4 regions of the Oerskovia sp. 140933 genome follow, and region 3 is predicted to be linked to each of the others. Evidence: riboswitches for the same ligand, from Rfam matches in the RefSeq annotation. Region 3 holds a riboswitch; each other region holds the start of a gene.

Region 1 (4,083 bases), on a different contig from region 3:
ACGACTGCGTCCAGGGGAGACCGGCGGCACGCCAGCCGTCGGCGCCGCGGTGCCCGGCGGTGTCGAGCGCTCCCTCGAATCCCTCGAGGACGTTGTACGCGGGGCCCAGGCCTGCGGCCGTCGCAGCCTTGGCCGCGCCGATCGACCGCGCTCCGGAGCGGCAGAGGAGGACGACCGGTCGCTCGGGCGTCACGCCTGCCGCGCGGAGGTCCGCGACGAACGACGCGTTGGGGCGGCCCGCGACGTCGACCCACTGGGTCAGGACCGGCTCCCGGCCCGTCGAGGACAGGTCGGGGACTCCGACGAACCGCCACTCGGCGTCGGTGCGGACATCGACGAGGACGGCGCTCGGGTCGTTCTGGAGCAGGGTCCACGCCTGCTCGGGCGTGAGGTCGCCCGCGTAGCCGTCGGCGGGTCGGGCGGGAGGGACCGGTGCAGCGGTCGCGCGGTCGGGGGAACTCATGGTGATCCTCCATCGGTCGTGGCGGTAGCACCCTCGCCCGTCACCGGGGGGTTGCTGCGGCGTCATCGTGCCAAGTCACTCAGCCGCTCTGGATGGTTGCGTCGGATCGTACGTCACCGTGACCACGGAATGGAATGGACGTCTCGCAGGGTGGTCGGGGTAGGTTCTGCGCATGAACCGCTTCCCCGAGCCGGACCAGGACGCAACCGACCAGGCCGAGGATGTCCTGGCCGGCGGGAACTCGACCGTGGTCGTGCGACGCGGCGACACCGTGCGACGCACCGCCGGGCCCTGGACGCCGACCGTCCAGGCGTTCCTGCGCCACCTGCGCGCGCACGGCATCGCCGAGGTGCCCGAGCCGCTGGGGACCGACGGCCAGGGGCGCGAGGTGCTGTCCTACCTCCCGGGCGAGGTCGCGAACTACCCCCTTCCCCTGTGGGTCTGGGACGAGTCCGTGCTCCGGGGCGCGGGGGAGCTCCTGCGGCGCGTGCACGACGCGAGCGTCGGTTTCCTCGCCGCGGGCGACGCGCCCGCGCCACCCCTCTGGCAGAGCGCACCGCACGAGCCCGCTGAGGTCGTGTGCCGCAACGACGTCGCGCCGTACAACCTGACCTTCCGCGACGGCGCCGTGGTCGGCCTCATCGACTTCGACACCGCGAGCCCGGGCCCCCGGGTCCGGGACCTGGCGTACCTGGGCTACCGGCTCGCGCCCTTCGTGACGGACGCCGAGGGCGGGGAGGGGAGCGGCGTCGTCGGGCGCCTGGATCCTCTTGCGCGGCTCGATGTGCTGGTCGAGGCCTACGGGGTGCCGTACTCGCGCCGCGACGTCCTGGCCGCGATGGCCTCGAAGCTCGACGAGCTCGCGGCGTACACGGACGGGCGCGCTGCGGACACGGGCCGGAACGACTTCCTGGACCATGCGGCCATGTACCGGGCCGACGCGCGCCGGGTCGAGGCGCTGGGCGTCGCGTCCCGGTAGTGACCGTCCTGCCCGCCTGACAGACCGTGCTGACCACCATCCGAGACGCCCTGCCCACCAGTTGACACGCTCTGTGGGCCTCGCCCATCCTGGACACCAGGTCATGAGTGCCAGCGCAAAACCCCGGTTTGCTGGCCGGCAACCCTCCTCCGCGGTGGGGTGCCCCGGGTGACGACCAGGTCCCTCTCTATCAGGAGGGGGGCAAGCGCGGAGGGGCCGGCACGGCGAACTCCGACGACCACCGGAGGACGTGCCATGAGCGCACACGCAGTCATCGAAGCCCCCACCTCGTGTGCCGTGCTGCCCGTCGTGGGCAGCGACACCCTGGTCCCGCTCGTCGACGGGCGCAGCGTCCCGTACGCGAACCTCGACGTCGCGGCGTCGGCCCCTGCGCTGCAGGTCGTGGCCGACCGCGTCAACGAGGTCCTGCCGCTCTACGCGAGCGTGCACCGCGGCGCGGGCTACCTGTCGCAGGTGTCGACGGCCCTCTACGAGTCGGCACGTCGGACCGTCGGGGACTTCGTGGGCGCGCGAGAGGACGACGTCACGGTCGTCACGCGCAACACCACGGACTCGCTCAACCTCCTCGCGGGCTGCGTCCCGGCCCAGGCCGACGGGACGCCGGGCCGCGTGCTCGTCCTCGACGTCGAGCACCACGCCAACCTCCTGCCGTGGCAGCGCACGGGCGGGGCCACGGTCCTGGTCGGCGGCGCGACCGTCGCCGAGACCCTGTCCGGCCTGCGCGCCGAGCTCTCGCGCTTCCCGTACGCGCTCGTCGCGATCACGGGCGCATCCAACGTCACGGGCGAGTCGCTGCCCCTCGCGGACGTCGTCGCCGCGGCGCACGACGCCGGCGCTCGCGTCGTGCTCGACGGTGCCCAGCTCGTCCCGCACCGCGGCGTGTCCCTCGCGGCGAGCGACGTGGACTACGTCGCGTTCTCCGGGCACAAGACCTACGCGCCGTTCGGCGCGGGCGCGCTCGTGGGTCGTCGCGACTGGCTCGACGCCGGCACCCCGTACCTCGCCGGAGGCGGCGCGGTGCGGAACGTGACGCTCGACGGCACCACCTGGCAGGCCGCCCCGGCACGCCACGAGGCCGGGTCTCCCAACGTGATCGGCGCGGTCGCGCTCGCCGCGGCGTGCGACGCGCTCGCGGCGCTCGAGCCCGGCGTGCTGGTCGCGCACGAGACCGAGCTCCGGGCCCGCCTCGTCGAGGGGCTCGAGGAGATCGACGGCGTGCGCGTCGTGCGCGCCTGGGCGGACGCCGTGGACCCCGTGGGCGTCGTGACCTTCTCGGTCGACGGTGCGGACGCGGGCCTCGTCGCGGCCTACCTGTCGGCCGAGCACGGCATCGGTGTGCGCGACGGCCGGTTCTGCGCGCACCCGCTCCTGGCCCGCCTGGGTCTCCCGGCGGGGGCCGTCCGCGCGTCGATCGGCGTGGGGACCACGGGGGAGGAGATCGAGCGTCTCCTCTCGGCGCTGCGCGCCTGGGCGAGCGAGGGGTCGAAGGCCCGGTACGAGGTCGTGGACGGCTGCTGGGTCGTGAGCGACGACCCGCGTCCGCTGCTCCAGGTCGCGGGGCTCTCCGGGCTCATCGCGACGGCTGCGGCAGGCGACATCACGGCGGCCGTGGGCTGCGGTCCCGCCCCCGCCTGACACCCCCTCTGACCTGCGGGGACGCTGCGAGCGTCGCGGTGTTCACCGGGTCGTCACCCCACCGTCCACGAAGGACCGCTCCGTGGTCTTGGCGGCGACGCCTGCGTGTGTTCTGATATGCGCTGTGCAGCACGATGTCCACCTTGAAGGCCACGGGTTCCGCCTCGAACCCTTGGCCGTCGCGCACGCCGGTGCGCTGGCCCAGATCGTCGATCCGTCGATGTGGGCAGGCATGAGTACGACCCTCCCCGAGGGGGAGGTCGGGATGGTGAACTTCATCGAGGACACCCGGGCCACGCGCGCCCTGACGGCGTTCGCCGTCGTCGACGCGGGCTCGGGCGTCGTGGTGGGGAGCACCGCTTTCCGTGACCTGTCGCTCGACGACAGGCGCGTGGAGATCGGGCGGACCTTCTACGCCCGCTCCACGTGGGGGAGCCTCGTCAACCCGGTCTCGAAGTGGCTGCTGCTCCGACATGCGTTCGAGTCGTGGGACGTGCACCGCGTGGGCTTCCGGGTGGACGCGCGCAACGAGCGCTCGCTGTCCGCGATGCGCCGGCTCGGCGCGTACGAGGAGGGCGTCATGCGGGGTCACCGCACGGCCCCCGACGGCTCCCGCGCCGACTCGGTGTGCTTCTCGATCCTGGCGCACGAGTGGGCGGGGGTGGAGCTCGGGCTGCTCGCGCGGATCTCGAGCCCGCGCATCGTGCCCGTGCTCGGCCCGGCCGAGGCGCCCGAGGCCGCGCTGCCCGTGGGCCCTCCGGTCCTCACGGTGGTGCCGCCCGTCGGTCAGCCGGCCGGAGAGCCGCCGCTGGGCGGCCCCGGTCTCGTCGAGGCGGGCCGTGCGCCGGACACCCTCGGTGCCGTCGCCGACCTCGCGCCCGTCATCGCCCTCTGAACCTTCCTGTCCACAGCACCGCCCCGGGACCCTGTCAGGGTCCCGGGGCGGCCGTCGTCCAGGTGGTGTCAGTCCTTCTTGAAGGCATCC
Region 2 (4,083 bases), on a different contig from region 3:
GCGCGAACTGCACGCGCAGGACCGCGTTCTCGGGGGCGGCGCTCACGGCCACGGTCATCGCGTCCAGGATGTGGCGCATCGTTGGGCTCCTTGGGTCGGCACGCCCCCGGCGCAGCGCCGGGGCGGGGCACAGTCTGCCGTGCCGGCCCGCGGGGGGTCGAGGTGGCCCCCCTGTGGCCCGTCGTGGGGACGCGCGCCGGTCCGTCGGACCGCGGGCGGACGGCCTTCCCGCGGTCGGGAGAGGCCGCCGTCTCAGGAGGGGCCGCCGTCTCAGGAGGGGTACGGCCTCAGGAGGGGTACGGCCTCAGGAGGGGTACTGCGAGAACGCGGCCGTCGCGGGGTCGGAGCCGAGCCGGACGTCGGAGTCGAGGCCGTCGATCGCCGCGACCTCGCCGGCGGTCAGCTCGAAGCCGAACAGGTCGATGTTCGTCGCGATGCGCCTGGGGTCGACCGACTTGGGGATCACGATCCGGTCGTGCTGCAGGTGCCAGCGCAGGACGACCTGGGCGGGCGTGACGCCGTGCGTCTCGGCGATCGAGGTGACCGCGGGGGCGTCGAGGTCGGTGCCGCGCCCGAGGGGTGAGTACGCCTCGACCGCGATGCCCGCGGCCCGGGTCGCGTCCTGCGTCGCGCGCTGCTGGTAGGTCGGGTGGACCTCGATCTGGTTCACGGCGGGCACGACGTCGGTCTCTGCCAGGAGCCGCGCGAGGTGGTCGGGCAGGAAGTTGGAGACGCCGATCGCGCGGGCGGCGCCGTCGGCGTACAGCTTCTCGAAGGCTCGCCAGGTCTCGACGTAGAGGCCCCTGCTGGGGACGGGCCAGTGGACGAGGTAGAGGTCGACGACCTCGACGTCGAGCGCCTCGCGCGAGTCCTCGAACGCCTGCAGCGCGGACTCGAAGCCCTGGTCGCCGTTGCGGAGCTTGGTCGTCACGAAGATCTCGCGGCGGTGCAGCCCGGTCGCGCGCAGCGCGGCCCCGACACCGGCCTCGTTGTAGTAGCCGGCTGCGGTGTCGATGTGCCGGTACCCGGCCTCGAGGGCCAGCTCGACGGTGCGCTGCGTGGCGTCCTCGGGGACCTTGAAGACACCGAGCCCGACCTGCGGGACGGCGACACCGTTGTTCAGGAGGACGTCGGGGACCTGCGTGGGAGACACCATCCTCCAGTTCTACCGGGCGCCCGCGGGGGCTTCCACCCGACGCGGCAGGGCTCGCCGGGGCACGACCGGCCGTGCCCGGACCGGTGGTCGCCGTGCCCGCGGGGCGCCGGATGCGCGATGCTGTGACCAGTGTCCTCTCCTGGCGCAACGGGTCGTCGACCCTGCGTGCCGTGAGCCGGCGCCTCGCAGAACCGTCCCCGACGGCGGGTCGGGCCTCTCGCAGGCGTCGGACCTGGGGTGATCCCCCGGTTCGACGGCGTGCTCACCTCGGTGGCGGACGCTCGGCGGGGCGTCGCGGACGCCACGCGGGGTCCGGGTCCGGTGCTCGTGCCGGTGCCCGTTTTGCAGGCCCCTGACCCTGTTGGGCGACACGCGTGCTTGACTCGTTACCTCCCAGGGCTAGCACAGTCGCACTTCCCCCTGTACCGTAGCCGGTGAGATTGCAGTGCCTCGCTTGTCCTTGCGCAACGGCCCCATGCCACCGCGAACCTTGTTACCCAAGAGTTGACGACGAACACCGTGATGTTCGGCTCCAGATCATGGAGCTGTTTGAAACTCTAGAAGGAGATCCCCATGGCATTGGGAACCGTGAAGTGGTTCAACGGCGAAAAGGGCTACGGCTTCATCGCACCTGAGGACGGCAGCGCCGACGTGTTCGCGCACTACTCCGCCATCCAGACGCAGGGCTTCCGCTCGCTCGAGGAGAACCAGCGCGTCGAGTTCGACGTGACGCAGGGCCCCAAGGGCCCGCAGGCGGAGAACATCCGCCCGCTCTGATCTCACTCGCCTCCGGGCGAACCTGATCATTGATCGAGTGCCCCCGACCGGTTCGCCGGTCGGGGGCACTCGTGCGTCCAGGACCAGGAGCCCCCGTGCTCGGTCCGTGACGCCGTGGTAGAACTGAGAACGGTCCAGAGGACCAGCGAACCGCCCTCCGGCGTGCTGGTCCGGCAACCGCGTGATCGCGCACGGTGCTCCCGGAGGAAGACCCGCCCCCGCGTCCGTGGGGGAAGAGCGAGGCCCGACGCCGCAGCGCACCTCCTCGTGCCCCTCACCCGGGGCTGTCCCGGGCGAGGTCTCCGCACGCGGGGGAGCTCCGCCGTCGGGCACGGAGAGAAGGAGCACCATGGCCGAGCGCGTCGTGGACCGTGAGGCAGCCTCCGCTGCCGCCTGCCCCCCGTCCGTCGTGTGCCGCCAGTTCGGCCCCGGGCACCTCCTGCACGCCCTCCACGGCCGCATGCTCCGCAACCGGCCCTGGGGCTGGCGCGACGGGGTCGTGCTCGCGGTGCGGTCGGTCGACGCCGGTGCCGAGGTCGTCGTGGAGTACACGACCGGCGAGGGGGCGTGCCGGGTGTGGCACCACACCGCGCTCGACCTCGCTGCCGGGCAGGGCGTGCGCGTGCACGAGCAGTACCACGCGCTCGAGGTCGGCTTCAGCACGCTCAACGTCCGGCTGCTCGGCGGGGTGGGCCACGTGCCGGAACCCGCCCCGCGCTGAGCGCGTGGTCCCGCCCTGGCTCGCCGGGCGGGTCGCGGCCGGATCGCGCCCTCGACGGAACGCACGGGCCAGGCACCGCGTTGAACCCGTGTGGGCACCCGCCCGCGCCCGGTTCGACCAAAGGACACGCTCATGGGATTCCTCGACCGCCTCCTCGGCCGCGCCCCGCAGGACGACGGGATGCCGCGCCGCCACGCGACCTACGACGGCCACGAGTCCCCCGCGTACGGCACACCACCCCTCGCACCCACCGGGCCTGCGCGCAGCGAGGACGACGTCGCGATCGACCGCTACCGGTACCTGCTGCGCACCGCTCCCCCGGAGGCCGTCGAGCAGGCGCACGCCGAGGCGTTCGAGAGGCTGACCCCCGAGCAGCGCCGGCGCGTCCTGACCGACCTCGGCCAGCAGGTGCCGCCCGCGGAGCGTGCGACCTCCGACGACCCGCAGTCGCTCGCCCGCATGGCGACCCGCGCCGAGATGCGCAACCCCGGGACCCTCGAGCGGTCGTTCGGGGGTCGGCAGGGCGCGCCGGGCATGGGCTCGATGATCGGCTCGAGCATGCTCGGCACCATCGCGGGCGTCGTGATCGGCTCGGCGGTCGCGAACATGATGTTCGGGCCGATGTTCGGCGACCCGACGGCGGACTTCGCGGGCGACGGCGGCACCTCTGGCGCCGGCGACCCGGGCGCGACCGAGGGTGACCCCGGGGCGACCGAGGCCGGGGCCGAGACGGCGGGCGGCGAGCCCGGCTTCACCGAGGCCGGAGGCGCGGGCGACCTGGGTGGGGGCTTCGGGGACTTCGGCGGCGGCGACCTCGGCGGCTTCGGAGACTTCTGAGGCCCTGGCTCGCCCGGTCCTTGCCGGGGGGGGTGGCCGACGGTCCACCGGACCGACGCGTTGCCCTGCCGCGCGCCACGGTCGACACTGGTGCCCTGCCGCGCGCCGCTCGTGACCGCGACCTCGGAGGATCCGATGAACGACCCGTCCAGCCGCCTCGCGCCGAGCGGCACCACCGCCGTCCCTCGGTCGGTCGCCCGCTGGGCGGCCCACACGCCGTACTCCTCACCCGGGGAGCATGCCCGGCTCCTGCGGGCGGTGCCCACCGACCCGGACGCCCTGGGGCAGGTGGCACGCAACGTGATCGCGCACTATCGCGCGGAGGCCGCCATGATGCCGGCCGAGCGTGCCACGGACGTCGACAGCCGGTGGCTCGCGACGATCCTCGACCTCGACCACTCCCGGCACGGGACCGCGCTCACCGAGCCTCGTGCGGTCTGCGACCGGGTGGGAGGCTGCTGCCGGGACCACGCGCTGCTCGCGGTCGGGGTGCTGCGCGAGCACGGCATCCCGGCCAGGACCCGTGTGGGGTTCGCGGCGTACTTCACGCCCGGCTTCCACCACGACCACGTCGTCGTCGAGCACTGGGCAG
Region 3 (4,083 bases):
CCGGACGGAGGCCCCTCGCCACCCGGCGCCTCGCCACCGCGGCCCGACGGCGCCACGTGCGCGCCGTCGTCGGGCCACCGTCGAGCGCGCCGCGCGGGCGCCTGCCGGGTGCCCGTCCAGGCCGGGGGCCGTGCCGCCGCGGGGACGACGACGGGAGCGGCCCCTCCTCGCACCGTGAGGCCCGAGGAGGGGCCGCTCCCGTCGTTCCGCGGGGTCCGGCCCAGCGGGGTGGGTCAGATGACGCCCAGCGAGATCATGGCGTCGGCGACCTTGGTGAAGCCCGCGATGTTCGCGCCCAGGACGTAGTTGCCCGGCGTCCCGTACTCGTCGGCGGTCTCCTCGCAGCGCGCGTGGATGCCGGCCATGATGTGCGCGAGGCGCTCCTCGGTGTACTCGAACGTCCAGGCGTCGCGCGAGGCGTTCTGCTGCATCTCGAGGGCCGAGGTCGCGACGCCGCCGGCGTTCGCGGCCTTGCCGGGCGCGAACAGCACGCCGGCCTCCTGGAGGAGCGCGACGGCGCCCGGCGTCGTGGGCATGTTGGCGCCCTCCGCGACCGCGACGACGCCGTTGGCGACGAGCTGCTTGGCGTCCTGCTCGGTCAGCTCGTTCTGCGTGGCGCAGGGCAGGGCGACCGTCGCGGGGACGTCCCAGATGCTGCCTCCGGTCACGAGGCGTGCGCCGGGGCGGCGCGCGACGTAGTCGGCGACGCGCCCGCGCTCGACCTCCTTGACCTGGCGGAGCAGCTCGACGTCCACGCCGGCCTCGTCGACCACGTAGCCCGACGAGTCGGAGAACGACACGACGTTCGCACCGAGCTGCTGGGCCTTCTGGATCGCGTAGGTCGCGACGTTCCCGGAGCCGGACACGACGACGCGCTGGCCGTCGAAGCTCTGGCCCTTGGTGCGCAGCATGTGGTCGGCGAAGAAGACCGTGCCGTAGCCCGTGGCCTCGGTACGCACGAGCGACCCGCCCCAGCTGATGCCCTTGCCCGTGAGGACGCCGGACTCGTAGCGGTTCGTGATGCGCTTGTACTGGCCGAACAGGTAGCCGATCTCGCGGCCCCCGACCCCGATGTCGCCGGCCGGGACGTCCGTGTACTCGCCGATGTGGCGGTACAGCTCGGTCATGAACGACTGGCAGAAGCGCATGACCTCGCCGTCGGACCTGCCGCGCGGGTCGAAGTCCGAGCCGCCCTTGCCGCCGCCGATGGGCATGCCGGTGAGCGAGTTCTTGAAGATCTGCTCGAACCCGAGGAACTTGACGATCCCCAGGTACACCGAGGGGTGGAAACGGAGCCCGCCCTTGAAGGGGCCGAGGGCCGAGTTGAACTCGACGCGGAACCCACGGTTGATCTGCACGTGGTTGCGGTCGTCGACCCACGGGACGCGGAAGATGATCTGGCGCTCGGGCTCGCAGATGCGCTCGAGCACGGCGGCGTCGACGTACTGGGGGTTCTTCTTGAGCACCGGGCCGAGCGAGTCGAAGACCTCGCGCACGGCCTGGTGGAACTCGACCTCACCAGGGTTGCGAGCGAGGACCTCGTCGAAGACGGACTGCAGACGACTATCCATGGAGTGCTCCTCGGCAGGGCGGGTTCGTAACCGCACCAGGTTACGTAGGCGTAAACCCGGCCGTACTCCCGTCCCACTCTGGGAGACGCCAGGGTCACGACCTGGGACGTTGCGCTTGCCCGGGGCGACGGTCGCGAGGCCTCGACACGTGGCCCGCGACGCACGGGAACGGCCGACCGTGCAACACGCCCCGAAACCTTCGTCCACGTCCCGAGATTCTCGACCGATCCGGTGCAGAAGGCGTCGTGCAGGGCTATACCCGTCCCAGAGGTCACGAGCACCAGCGCCAAGCCCCGGCTCGCTGGTCAGCAACCCCTCCCACGACGGGGTGCTCCGGGAGATGACCCGGCCACGCCGGCACCGGCGCAGCAAGCGTTCCGCACGACGACAGCGAGGACACCATGACCCAGCACACCGCCCCGCCCCCTGTCGGGGCCGCCGACTCCCCCGCCCCGGGCCCCGCCCGCCCCGCGGTCGTCACCCTGGTCGGCAACCCCCGCCCGGCCTCCCGGACCCTGGCCGCGGCGCAGGCCGTCGCGGCTCGCGTGGCGGACGACCTCGGCCTGGCCCCGCGCGCCACGATCGACCTCGCGGACCTCGCGGCCGAGCTGCTCGCCCCGGCCCACCCCCGCGCCGACACCGCCCGCACCGTCGCCGCGAGCGCCTCCGTCCTGGTCGTCGCGACCCCCGTCTACAAGGGCTCGTACACGGGGCTGCTCAAGGCGTTCCTCGACCTCTACGGCCCCGACGGCCTGGCGGGGGTGGTCGCGGTCCCGGTCGTGGTGTCGGGCAACCCGGCGCACGCCCTGGCCGGCGAGGTCCACCTGCGTCCCCTCCTCGTCGAGCTCGGCGCCACCGTCCCCGCCCGGACCCTGACCCTGGTCGACTCCCGGTTGGGCGAGCCCGACCTCACGGACGCCCTCGACACCTGGCTCGGCCACGCCGGAGGGCTCCTGCGCCGAGCGGTGGGCGGCACCGTCTTCCAGGACGCGACCGCGCCCCGGCTCGCCGGAGCCTCCCGGTGACCGCGACCACGCGCTCCGAGCTCGCCGGGCTCGAAGCCCTCCTGCACGAGCAGGACGAGCCACAGCTCAGCGCGGACGACTACAAGGCCGTGTTCCGCCGGCACCCGGCGGGGGTCGCGGTCGTCGCGCTCGAGCACGAGGGACGGCCCGTGGGCTTCACGGCGACGTCCGTCATCTCGGTCTCGGCCTCGCCGCCGCTGCTCGCGTTCTCCCTCGCGTCGACGTCGTCGTCGTGGCCGGCGATCTGCGCGGCCCGCACGCTCACGGTCAGCTTCCTGGCCGACGACCAGGACGACGTGTCCGCACGGTTCGCGACGAGCGGCATCGACCGGTCCGCGGGCGGCGGCTGGTCGCGTCTCGCGTCCGGGGAGCCCGTGATCGACGGCGCGCTGTCCTGGGTGCGGGGTCGGGTCGTGCAGCGCACGCCCGTGGGCGACAGCTACCTGGTCTCGTTGCGCGCCCTGTCCTCGGGGACGCGGGGGGATGCGGCACCGCTCGTCTACCACGACCGGGCGTACCACCGGATCGGCGACCACTCGGCTCTCTGACGCGCGGGCGCGGGGCGAGGGGCCCGACGGCGGTGCGCCGCCGTCGGGCCCCTCGCCCTTCGCCGTGCGCGGGCTACCAGGTCCAGCCGCGCGCGCTGAGCTCGAGCTCCTCCCGCAGCCGCTCGTCCTCGTCGCTGCGCAGGCCCGCATGCAGGGGGTCGGCGGCGACGTCGAGCCCGCTCAGCCGGCAGGCCTCGCGCAGCAGGGCGTCGTACGCGCCCTGCGCGGCCAGGTAGTGGTGGGCGCGGGCGTAGACGTCGGGGTCGCGCTCGACCGCGCGCAGCTCGTCGGCGAGGCGGCCGAGGCGGACCTGGACGGCGAGGGTGACGAGGGGGTCGGGTGCCCGACGGCGGCGCTCACGCCGGGTGAGCCTGCGCGGCGCCCGGGGTGGGGCGCTCGCGCGGAGGCCGCCCGAGGCCTGGTCGAGGCGCACCGCGCACCACGCGACGGTGGCGACGACCGCCGCACCCACCACGCCGGAGACCACGAGGAGCCACATCGCCGGACCCTTCCTCGGTACCTGTCGGGGCCTGTCGACGGCCCGCCGATACCCTTCCAGCCTAGGTCGCGCGAGGGGGACCCGCCAGGGTCCGGCCCGGCCCGCCCGGCGCGAGGCGTGCCCTACCGCGCCGTGAACCCCTTGGCCCGGCGCGCGTCCGCCGGGCCCCAGAGGTCGGTCTCGACCTCGGCCCGGACGAGCGGCACGACCTCCTCCGCGAACCGGCGCAGCACGTCGTCCTGTCGGGCGGGCTCCAGGAGGTGGTTGATCGAGACAGACTGCAGGTCGTGCCCGTAGCTCTGGTGGTAGTCGAGGATCTTCTCGGCGACCCGCTCGGGCGAGCCCACGAGGGCCGGGCCGCGCTCGACGGCCTCCTCGATGGTCCGGAAGCTCGTGACCTTGCCGACCGCGGCCGGGTCGTGCTTCCGCAGGTCCGCGCG
Region 4 (4,083 bases), on a different contig from region 3:
ACGTCCAGCGGGACCGGGGTCGGCTCGGTCTCCGCCTGTACCGCCTCTGCAGGCGACGCGGGCGACGCGGGCGGCGTCGCGGCCTCGGGGGCGGGCGCGGTCGCAGCCTTGCCCGACGAGCCCGACGAGCGGCCGGACGACTTGCGGGTCGTGCTGCGGTTCGAGCTGTTCGAGGAGCGCTTGCGCTCGACGGGCTCGTCAGGGATCTCGACGCCCTCGAGGCGGTCGTAGAAGAGGAACTCGTCGCACGCGGGGGGAAGCAGCTTCGAGGTCGAGTTCTCGACGCCGATCCCGATCACGCGCTTGTTGAGCTCGCGCAGCTTGTGCACGAGGGGTGAGAAGTCGCTGTCCCCCGTACACATGACGAAGGTGGAGATGTACTCACGCTCGAAGGCCATCTCGATCGCGTCGACGACCATCTTGATGTCGGCGGCGTTCTTGCGCGAGGCCCCCATGCGCTGGGGCATCTCGATGAGCTCGACCTGGTGGCGGGTCAGGGAGCGGCGGTCCTCGTCGAAGTACGACCAGTCGGCGTAGGCGCGGCGGACGACCACCCGGCCGCGCGCGGCGAGCGCGTCGGCGATCGGCTTGAAGTCGAAGGTCATCCCGCCCAGGTGGTCGCGCGCGCCCAGCGCGAGGTTGTCGTAGTCGAGGAAGACGGCCAGACGTTCTTCGGTGTCCATATCCGCCAGGGTATGGCCCGCGCAGGCCGAATGCCCATCCGCCGCGGCGGCCAGCGCGTCAAGGTCCCCTGCGGCCGGAGCGTCGGCACGACGCGGCCACGCCGACCGACGACGTGCGCCCGTCCGGGGGCGCCCGACAGGCGTACGTTGGGAGAGCACCCGCAGGACCGACGAAGCGCCTTGCAGACGGGGACGAGACCGCCAAACGGGTCGATTTCCCGCTCCCAGACCCTTCTGTCTCACGATCCGAGCAGAATCTGGCTCAGATCATGGATTCCCCCTACGATCGTCAACACCATCCAGAGCGGTCGAGAGTCCTGGCTCGTTGACACCGCAGCAACCCCCCAACGGAAGCCTCCCGCGGGTACGGGTGCTACAGCCAGGTTCGATGGAGCGATTCATGACCGAGGCATCTTCCTGCGCCACCCCGCACACCGGGGTACTGCGCACCGCACCCTGCACGAGCCGTGCGGCCACCGCTGCAGCCACCGTCCGAGCGCCCCTGGCGGCCGCACGATGAGCATCGTCGACCTGGGGCACTTCGGGCACGAGGCGCCGCGACCCACGGTGTCGTTCGAGCTCATGCCCCCGCGCCGTCCCGACGCCGCGCCCAAGTTCTGGGAGACCGCGCGCCGGCTCGTCGCGACGTCGCCCGACTTCGTGTCCGTCACGTACGGCGCGGCCGGCACGGACCGCGAGACCTCGCGCCGCGTCATCAGCCAGCTCCTGCACGGCACGCCCGTGCTGCCCATCGCGCACCTGACCTGCGTGGGCGCGTCGCGCGAGGACGTCGAGGACGTCATCACCGACTTCCTCGAAGCGGGCGTGCGCAGCTTCCTCGCACTGCGGGGGGACCCTCCGCGCGACCAGCCCGACTGGCGCCCCGGCGAGGACGGCGTGCGGTCGAGCGCCGAGCTCGTGGCCCTGCTGCGCGAGGTCGAGGCCGCTCGCTGCGCCGCGAGCCCGAGCATCGCCCTGCGCGGCGCGGCGCGCCCCCTGACCATCGCGGTCGCGACGTTCCCCGACGGCAACCTCGCTGCGGGCACGAGCCGGACGCAGGAGGTGCGCCGCCTGTGGCAGAAGCAGCAGGCGGGCGCGGACTTCGCGATCACGCAGCTCTTCTACGAGGCCTCGTCGTACATCGACTTCGTCGCCGAGGCGCGCGCCGCCGGGGTGACCATCCCCATCCTCGCGGGCCTCCTGCCCATGACGGACCCGGCCCGCCTCGCGCGCGTCGAGGAGCTCACGGGCGTCCCCGCACCGCGCCGGATCGTCGAGGCCCTCGAGGCCGAGGCCGACCCGGCCGCGCGCCACGCCCTGGGCATCCGGCACTCGGTCGCGCTCGCGCGCCAGGTCCTCGCGGCCGGCGCGCCCGGCCTCCACATCTACACCTTCAACAAGCACCAAGCCGCTCTAGACCTGCTCGAGGGAGTCGACCTCGGCGGTGGGGTAGCGGGAGACGCCGGCGGCGTCTCGTCCCGCACCCCCGACCTGGCCAGCGGGCCGTGGGTCTCCGGCACTCCCCTTCCCTCCGCCGAGCCTGCCCTGGGCAGCTCCTCGGTCTGACCAGTTCAGAGGTATTCACCCATGAGTGCACCCACCTTCCCGTCCGGTTCCGTCCTCGGCTACCCCCGCATCGGCCCGCGCCGCGAGCTCAAGAAGGCCGTCGAGTCCTTCTGGGCCGGCCGGATCACGGCCGACGAGCTCGAGGCCACGGCCTCGGCGCTGCGCGTCGCCGCCGCGAAGCGCCTCGTCGACCTGGGCCTCGACGCCACGTCGGGCGCCGTGCCCGGCTCGTTCTCCTACTACGACCAGGTGCTCGACGTCGTCGCTCTCCTCGGTGCCGTCCCGTCGCGTTTCGCGTCGCTCACCGACGAGAAGGGCGCGCTGGACCTCGCGGGCTACTTCACGGTCGCGCGCGGCGCCGGTGAGGACGCCCCGCTCGAGATGACCAAGTGGTTCGACACGAACTACCACTACCTGGTCCCCGAGATCGGCCCCGAGACCCCCGTCCGTCTCGCCGACGACCGCGTCGTGCGCCAGTTCGTCGAGGCCAGGGACGCGGGTGTCGTGACGCGGCCCGTCGTCGTCGGGCCCGTGACGTTCCTCGCGCTGTCGAAGGCCTCGGACGACGCGCCCGCGGGCTACTCGCCGCTCTCCCGCCTCGCGGACGTCCTGCCCGTGTACGTCGAGCTGCTGCGCGCCCTGGCCGCGGCGGGCGCACCGTGGGTGCAGCTCGACGAGCCCGCGCTCGTGTCCGACTCGGTCGACGTGCCGGCTGCCGAGGTCCACGCCGCGGTCACCGAGGCGTACCGGGTGCTCGCTTCCGAGCTCGCGGTGGGCACCGAGCGCCCCGCGATCCTCGTGGGGGCGCCGTTCGGCGGGCTCGTCGGCCCCGGGGAGGACGGCCTCGCGCTCCTGGCCGCGACCGACGTGGAGGCGATCTCGCTCGACCTCGTCAAGGGCGCCGTCCCGGCGGGCCCCGTCGCGGGCCTGGCGGACAAGACGGTCGTCGCGGGCGTGATCGACGGCCACAACGTCTGGCGTGCGGACCTCGCCGCGAAGCTCGACGTCCTCGACGCGGTGCACGCCCTGGGCGCCGGTGCCGTCACGGTCGGTACCTCGACCTCGCTCCTGCACGTCCCGCACGACGTCGAGGACGAGGACTGGACGAACGGCTCGATCGACGTTCGTCTGCGTGACTGGCTCGCGTTCGCCGACCAGAAGGTCGCGGAGGTCGCGGTCCTCGCCCGCGCCCTGACCGAGGGCCGCGACGCCGTCGGCGCCGAGATCGAGGCGGCCCGCGCGGTCGTCGCGAGCCGCACCGAGGCGAGCGGCGTCGTCGTGCCCGCGGTGCGCGAGCGCGCTGCGGCCCTGACCGAGGGCGACTTCTCGCGCGGCGAGTACGCCGAGCGCGCGGCCGCCCAGCAGGCCAAGCTGAACCTCCCGCTGCTGCCGACCACGACCATCGGGTCGTTCCCGCAGACCCCGGAGATCCGCCGGGCGCGCGCGCTCAACGTCAAGGGCGAGCTGTCCGACGCGGACTACACGGCCGCGATGCAGGACGAGATCCGCCGAGTCGTCGAGCTCCAGGAGCAGATCGGCCTGGACGTCCTGGTGCACGGCGAGCCCGAGCGCAACGACATGGTCCAGTACTTCGCGGAGAACCTCGACGGGTTCGCGGTCACGGCGAACGGCTGGGTCCAGTCGTACGGCTCGCGCTGCGTGCGCCCGCCGATCCTGTGGGGCGACGTCACGCGTCCGGCCCCCATCACGGTCGACTGGTCGACGTTCACGGCCTCGCTCACCGAGAAGCCCGTCAAGGGCATGCTGACCGGCCCGGTCACGATCCTCGCGTGGTCCTTCGTGCGCGACGACCAGCCGCTCGGCGACACCGCCA

The links. Region 3 has a riboswitch for S-adenosylmethionine ahead of NHG27_RS14925 (NADPH-dependent FMN reductase). Riboswitches for the same ligand answer to the same signal wherever they lie in the genome.
Region 1: linked by a shared signal. The riboswitch ahead of NHG27_RS18175 (aminotransferase class V-fold PLP-dependent enzyme) and the one ahead of NHG27_RS14925 (NADPH-dependent FMN reductase) in region 3 are both predicted to bind S-adenosylmethionine.
Region 2: linked by a shared signal. The riboswitch ahead of NHG27_RS13835 (hypothetical protein) and the one ahead of NHG27_RS14925 (NADPH-dependent FMN reductase) in region 3 are both predicted to bind S-adenosylmethionine.
Region 4: linked by a shared signal. The riboswitch ahead of NHG27_RS15990 (methylenetetrahydrofolate reductase) and the one ahead of NHG27_RS14925 (NADPH-dependent FMN reductase) in region 3 are both predicted to bind S-adenosylmethionine.

What each region holds. Positions count from the first base shown of each region.
Region 1 is NZ_JAMXIO010000052.1:13,123-17,205, forward strand. It holds gene NHG27_RS18165 (rhodanese-like domain-containing protein) at 1-463, opposite strand, end outside; SAM riboswitch class I at 470-562, opposite strand; gene NHG27_RS18170 (phosphotransferase) at 636-1,442, shown strand; SAM riboswitch class IV at 1,542-1,656, shown strand; gene NHG27_RS18175 (aminotransferase class V-fold PLP-dependent enzyme) at 1,698-3,098, shown strand; gene NHG27_RS18180 (GNAT family N-acetyltransferase) at 3,223-3,993, shown strand; gene NHG27_RS18185 (CsbD family protein) at 4,062-4,083, opposite strand, start outside.
Region 2 is NZ_JAMXIO010000026.1:53,679-57,761, reverse strand. It holds gene NHG27_RS13850 (AAA family ATPase) at 1-79, opposite strand, end outside; gene NHG27_RS13845 (aldo/keto reductase) at 305-1,156, opposite strand; gene NHG27_RS13840 (cold-shock protein) at 1,730-1,933, shown strand; SAM riboswitch class IV at 2,065-2,177, shown strand; gene NHG27_RS13835 (hypothetical protein) at 2,283-2,654, shown strand; gene NHG27_RS13830 (hypothetical protein) at 2,787-3,491, shown strand; gene NHG27_RS13825 (transglutaminase-like domain-containing protein) at 3,627-4,083, shown strand, end outside.
Region 3 is NZ_JAMXIO010000030.1:28,002-32,084, reverse strand. It holds gene gdhA (NADP-specific glutamate dehydrogenase) at 234-1,571, opposite strand; SAM riboswitch class IV at 1,841-1,952, shown strand; gene NHG27_RS14925 (NADPH-dependent FMN reductase) at 1,973-2,596, shown strand; gene NHG27_RS14920 (flavin reductase family protein) at 2,593-3,144, shown strand; gene NHG27_RS14915 (hypothetical protein) at 3,218-3,643, opposite strand; gene NHG27_RS14910 (hypothetical protein) at 3,766-3,990, opposite strand; partial or broken gene NHG27_RS14905 (LLM class flavin-dependent oxidoreductase) at 3,994-4,083, opposite strand, start outside.
Region 4 is NZ_JAMXIO010000036.1:11,250-15,332, reverse strand. It holds gene NHG27_RS15995 (NYN domain-containing protein) at 1-683, opposite strand, end outside; SAM riboswitch class I at 976-1,078, shown strand; gene NHG27_RS15990 (methylenetetrahydrofolate reductase) at 1,200-2,249, shown strand; gene metE (5-methyltetrahydropteroyltriglutamate--homocysteine S-methyltransferase) at 2,271-4,083, shown strand, end outside.